One region of the Tepidimicrobium xylanilyticum genome, then DNA from elsewhere that is predicted to be linked to it. Evidence: a T-box and tRNA genes for the amino acid it is inferred to sense, from the RefSeq annotation. Region 1 holds a T-box; the other holds one or more tRNA genes.

Evidence for each region. The T-box of region 1 lies ahead of BLV68_RS10855 (valine--tRNA ligase). A T-box ahead of a tRNA ligase gene usually reads a tRNA of that ligase, here a tRNA-Val.
Region 2: it encodes a tRNA-Val, which carries the amino acid that the T-box ahead of BLV68_RS10855 (valine--tRNA ligase) is inferred to sense. The anticodon was not compared.

Annotation. Positions count from the first base shown of each region.
Region 1 covers NZ_FNNG01000010.1:80,796-84,229, reverse strand. The annotation lists gene BLV68_RS10855 (valine--tRNA ligase) at 1-1,586, opposite strand, end outside; T-box leader at 1,646-1,858, opposite strand; gene pgsA (CDP-diacylglycerol--glycerol-3-phosphate 3-phosphatidyltransferase) at 1,909-2,445, opposite strand; gene BLV68_RS10845 (ABC transporter substrate-binding protein) at 2,629-3,434, shown strand, end outside.
Region 2 covers NZ_FNNG01000007.1:77,304-80,737, forward strand. The annotation lists gene BLV68_RS08840 (leucyl aminopeptidase) at 1-1,373, shown strand, start outside; tRNA gene BLV68_RS08845 (tRNA-Val) at 1,467-1,542, shown strand; gene BLV68_RS08850 (DUF445 family protein) at 1,583-3,043, opposite strand; gene BLV68_RS08855 (stalk domain-containing protein) at 3,158-3,434, opposite strand, start outside.

The DNA of each region.
Region 1 (3,434 bases):
GATTTGCTCATCTTCCTACCTTCCGAATCCCTAACAAGCCCTGTTAAGAATACATCATTGAAAGGCACTTTTCCTGTTTGTTCTATACTTGAAAATACCATCCTAATTACCCAGAAGAAAATGATATCGTAACCCGTTACCAAAACATCCGTAGGGAAGAAATACTTATAATCTTCCGTTTCTTCTGGCCAGCCTAAAGTTGAAAAAGGCCATAGAGCAGATGAGAACCAAGTATCTAATGTGTCTGAATCTTGATACATATTGGTACTATTACATTTAGTACATCTTTCTGGTTCTTCTCTCGTGACTATTACCTCACCGCAGTCTTTACAATAGTATACAGGTAGTCTATGCCCCCACCAAAGTTGCCTCGATATACACCAATCCTTAATACCTTCTAACCAATGGGTGTAAATTTTTCCAAACCTTTCTGGAATAAATCTTAATTTTCCTTCCTTATAAGCATCTAGAGCTGGTTTAGCTAAAGGTTCCATCTTGACAAACCATTGTTTGGATATTAGTGGTTCTACAACGGTTTTACATCTTTCACAATGTCCAACACTATGGACATGTTCTTTAATTTCTACTAAATAACCTTCTTTTTCAAGGTCCTCTACAATCAACTTCCTAGCTACATATCTATCTAATCCATTATATTTCCCGCCATTTTCATTAATAGTTCCATCTTCATTCATTATTATTAAATGACCTAAATTATGTCTTAACCCTACCTCAAAATCGTTTGGGTCGTGAGAAGGTGTTATTTTAACAGCTCCAGTGCCAAAATCCATCTCTACATATTCGTCGGCAATAATTGGTATTTCCCTATTAACCAGTGGAAGTATGGCTGTCTTTCCAATAAAGTTCACATACCTCTCATCTTTGGGATTTACTGCAACTGCCAAATCTCCCAACATGGTTTCAGGTCTCGTAGTAGCAATAACAATGAACTCATCTTCATTCTTTATCGGATACCTTATATGCCATATATGTCCAGAAGTTTCCTCATGGTCTACTTCTGCATCTGAAATAGCCGTTTTGCAGTCTGGACACCAATTGATTATCCTATTACCCCTATATATTAAACCTTTTTCATATAATCTAATGAATACCTCTTTTACAGCATTGCTCAAACTTTCATCTAATGTAAATCTTTCTCTACTCCAATCGCAGGAAACTCCCAACTTTTCCAATTGGTTATTTATATTTCCTCCATATTTTTTGGTCCACTCCCAAGCTTCTTTTAAAAAATTATCTCTGCCTAACTCTTCTTTGGTTTTACCCTCTGATCTAATTTTTTCTACTACTTTTGCTTCTGTAGAAATGCTGGCGTGGTCCGTTCCTGGTAGCCATAATACCTCATATCCCTGCATCCTCTTCCAGCGTATAAGGATGTCTTGAATAGTATTGTTTAGAGCATGACCCATGTGAAGATTTCCAGTAACATTTGGTGGAGGCATCATAATGGTATATGGTTCTTTATCATAATTTATGTGGGCTTTAAAATACTCTTTTTCTTTCCAAAACTTATATAATCTATCTTCAAAATCTTTTGGATTGTAGGTTTTTGACAAATTCTCTATCATGTCTAACCCTCCTATTCTTTCCTTTATTAATCTATAATTAAAAACCCTTCGTCTTATAGTTTAAGGACGAAGGGTAATTCGCGGTACCACCTTAATTCCACAAAAATATTATGGCACTTATTCTATATAACGGATAAACCGTTCTAGCCTACTGTTTTCAGCTAGAATACTAAGAAGCTACCTTCAGTAACCATTGCCTATGAAAGCCTCTCAGCCAAGGGCTTTTTCTCTGTCTAGGTTAGTTACCTACTCCTCTTCCTCATCGTATCATATGGAATTGTTAGAAATTATTATACAGATAATGTTTATCTTTGTCAATAAATCAAATATAGTTTTTACTATCTTTAGACAGGAAAATAATTAAATAGTTTATAAATGCCAACATGTTTAAAACCACCGTAACTAAAATCAATATCTTAGTTATATTAGGGTCAGGAAATTTAAATACTATAGATAAGATTGCAACATAAAAGGAAAACGTGGCAATTTTCCCATATTTATTAGAGGGAAGAACTTTTTTATCCTTTAAAAGATATAGCATAAACCCACCTATAATCATTAATCCTTCTTTGGCTCCCATAATTAGCAAAACCCAAAACGGTATAAGACCTTCTGTAGTAAAACTTATAAGTACTGCAAAAGTCATCAATTTATCCGCTAATGGATCTAAAGCTGCACCCAATTTAGTTTTCAAATCATACTTTCTTGCAATATGTCCATCTAAAAAATCACTTATTCCGGCTAATATAAATACAATTGCTCCATAAATTATACGGTTTTTATTAGCTGAATAAAAAAGAATCAAATAAATAGGTACAAGCAAGATCCTAAATATAGTTAGTATATTAGGAATATTCATAACACAACCTCTTTTCAAGAATCTATTAATCTATTTATTTTCAAATAATTATTAAAATAGAATCCCAATTTATCATCTTTTTATTCATCACTATATATTTAAACTGTAACTAAAAAAAATAATCAGAATATTATAGCTATAAAGATGGCTTACAATATTAATAATATTATAGGAGGGATACATTTGTCAAAGGTTTTTAAATTTATACCCTTGTTCCTAATAACAGCTTTAATATTATCTATTGGTTTAACGGGATGTAAAAAGAGTGAACTCCAAAGAGTCAGATTGATAGAAGTTACCCACTCCCTTTTTTATACTCCTCAATACGTTGCAATAACCCAAGGCTTTTTTGAAGAAGAAGGTCTTGAAATCATACTTACAGATGGCAAAGGCGCAGACAAATGTATGGCAGCTTTATTAAGTGGTGAAGCAGATATTGGTTTTATGGGGCCAGAAGCTTCCGTATACGTTTATAACCAAGGGAGAGAGGACTATGCAATAAACTTTGCCCAATTAACACAAAGAGATGGCTCTTTTCTGGTAGCACGAGAACCAGATCCAGATTTCACCTTTAATAAACTTAAAGGAAAGGAGGTATTGGGCGGAAGAAAGGGCGGTATGCCCTATATGACCTTAGAGTATGTAGTAAAAAAACATGGGCTTACTCCCGGAGTAGATGTGAATTTAAGAACAGATATCCAATTCGATGTTCTTGCAGGAGCTTTTATTGGTGGAGAAGGTGACTACGTAACCTTGTTTGAACCTGTAGCAGCTACCCTAGAAAAGGAAGGAAAGGGCTATGTAGTAGCTTCCATTGGTAAAGAAGGAGGATATATACCCTATACTTGTTATTCTGCTACTAAGAGCTATATAGAAAAAAATCCTCAAATTATACAGAAATTTACCAATGCCATTTATAAAGCTATGTTATGGGTTCAGAGCCATACTACTGAAGAAATTGCAGAAGCTGTAAAACCTCAATTCCCAGA
Region 2 (3,434 bases), on a different contig from region 1:
TTGATGGACTATATCAATTTTTAAAGGAGAAAGAAATATTTTCAGCAAAAGTTGGAGAAGTATATGCTGATATAGGATATAAGGGGGATAAGGTAGTATTAATAGGATTAGGTGAAGAAGAAAAGCTTACTGTAGACTCCATTAGAAAGGCCTATTATCAGGCTGGAAAAGAGCTTATGAAGTTTAAAGTTGAAAGTATCCAAGTTGAAGTACCTGAATTTAAAAACATCTGCTATATTGATGAAATTCAAGGAATGATAGAAGGGTTGTTACAATCTGAATACAGCTTTGAAAAATACCTAAGCCAAAAGAAGATAAAACCCAGCGTAAGAGAAGTTTACTTAAATATAATAGAGGGTAAGAAGGCAGAAGCAATTGATAAAGCCATTGAGGAAGTTAAAAACATCATAGATGGTGTATTCTTAGCAAGGGATTTAGTCAATGAACCTGCTATGACCATGACTCCTAAAATACTAGCAGAAAAGGCTAAGGAAGAATTAGAAGGATTAGGAGTAGATGTTAAAGTTTATGGCCAAGAGGAAATAGAAGAATTGGGTATGGAGGCCTTCCTAGCCGTTTCCAAGGGTTCTGCTCAGGAACCTCAATTGATAGTGATGGAATACAAGGGCAATGAAGAAGCCGAAGAAAAGTTAGCCTTAGTTGGTAAAGGCCTAACCTTTGACTCTGGTGGCTACTGCATAAAACCAGGAGATAGCATGAATACCATGTTCACCGATATGGCAGGGGCTGCGGCAGTAATAGGTGCTATGAAAGCCATTGCCAAATCTAAGCTAGATAAAAATGTGGTAGCGGTAGTAGCTGCTTGTGAAAACCTAATATCTGGCACTGCCTATAAACCTGGAGATATCATCGGCTCCATGTCAGGAAAGACTATAGAGATTTTAAATACCGATGCAGAAGGAAGGCTTACACTGGCCGATGCCTTATGGTATGCTGTAAAAAACCTAAAAGCAAATAAGGTTATAGATGTGGCAACATTAACTGGTGCTTGTGTGGTGGCCTTAGGAAATATAAATACGGGAGCTATTACCAATAATGAAGACTTTATGGAAGAGGTTAAAAAGGCAAGCCAAATAGCAGGAGAGCCAGTTTGGGAGCTTCCAAACAATGAAGAATACAAGGAATTAAATAAAGGGGATTTTGCAGATTTAAAGAATACTGGCGGCAGAGGAGCAGGAACCATAACTGCTGGCCTATTCCTAGGAGAATTTGTTGACAGTACTCCATGGGTTCACTTGGATATTGCCGGAACCTCCTATAGCAGCAAGGCTCGAGGATATCTACCTAAAGGGGCTACAGGAGTGCCAGTAAAGACTCTATATTATCTAGCAAAGAATTTTAAAAATTACTAGTATGATTGTTAACGCTCTTCTCTAGTATAGGAAAGGGCGTTAACAATTCCTATTGAAATCCCATTCGAAATATGCTAGAATATAAATAGCCTTGGGCGATTGGTTCAGGGGTTAGAGCGCCACGTTGACATCGTGGAGATCATTGGTTCAAATCCAATATCGCCCACCACACAAAAGGAACTAAGGATATCCTTAGTTCCTTTTTTATATCAATAAAGCATCGTAAGTATTGGGGTTAATAAGCCTATTATCCCACCTAATAGGCCTCCTAACCAGGTTATGGCTTTTAGCTCCCTGTTAGCAATCTCAAGTATAAGTTCTTCTGTAAAGGCTACATCAAAACCATTTATCTGGTCTTCTACTATCTTGGAAATATTGAAAGCCTTCACCATATTAGGCAATTGATTTTTTATTAAATTTTCTATTATAATCTTCAAAAAATTAACTATACTTAAAATGTCATCTTCATTAATATTAACTATTAAGGATGATATGGGCCTGTTTAAAATGCTTTCAATCGCATTATTTACAATAAAAAGTATATAATTATAAAAGTTATTAGAATCTAAGAACTTCTCTAACTCTCCCCTTATAAAAGCTAATAGACATCTCTTAATATTTTCTTCTTCAGATTTTAGCCTTTCCTCTAGTTTATCTATTATTTTATATTGATTATATTCCTTCAAAATACCTTGGATAATAAATTCAGAAACCAGCAACATATCCTCTTCTTTTAGCTCTTTTGTAAGGCCTCCAAACACATATCTAACTTCCTTTTTAAGAACTTTATCTACGACAAGCAATATAAAGGATATGATATCCTTGTTCCTATCAGGATTATTTATATATTCATCCAATAGGTTTACTATTCTATCCGATATAAGCTCTGGACTAATAAATATGGCAATTAGTTTATTCATGTTATGAGAAAACATTTCAGCAATCCACTTTTTTAATTGGTTCTGTATCTTTGGATTATCCAATACATCCTTCAGTGATGTAATTATAACCTGTTCATTCTGAATGATTGTATCCTTAAGCCTACTGATAATCTCTTCTGGAATAACTTCATATAGGGTTCTTTCATCTTGTGCAAATTGATTAATTTTCTCCATCAATAAAACATTTAATTCCCTTTTAACTTCCTCCGACTTAACCAATAAATTGAACATATTTTTTAGTATTTCTCGCATGATTCCATATATACTACCCTTAGAATCTATAAATATATATTCATCGATCAAATTAATCAGTCCATCTTTAAATTGGTCTTTACAAAATTGTAAAACTATTATATCGGCTAACTTTGTCTTAATACTTCCCTTTAACTTTTCAAATTCACCATAGTTTAAGCTTAAAATTATGCTTTTTAAAGTTCTATCATCAGTCTTAAGCTTCTTCATATAATTTATTATAAGTTTATCTATAGAACCATCATCCTTAAGCAATGAATTTACTACTATCTCTGGCGAAAGCAAATACTCTCCTACCGCCTCCCCTATACTTTTAGCAATCCTATTCTTCTCCTTTGGGATTAGACCTGGAGTAAAAGGGATGGGTATATTAAATATTCTCTTCTCATAATGAGGCCTAAATAGCATCTTTATGGCAATCCAATTGGTAATATATCCTATAACTGCACCTACTATTACTGGTATTATATAATTCACGTCTTCACCTCTTACATTATTTCCATATTCTAATAATATTTTAATTGAATATTTACCCATGTCAACCAATAATATTAAAGACCAACCAAAAAACGAAATGGTTGGCCTTTAATATTATATATCTATTATATCCAATTTCTCCAATTCATATTGTTTAATAATTCTTATTAATTTCAATGCATATTCAGGGTCTGTTGCATATCCAGCCCTCTTTAAAGCCCAGGCACCCTGATAGCTATTGTGCATTACTTGTCTAAAGGGTTCATATCTATCTGAATTTAACAATAGACTCTTGTGATCATTCCAGCTTTCTTCTACACTATTATATGCTCTAAACTCTGCATCCACATAATAAGTTTGACCATTATATACTTCCCAGGTATTATAGATT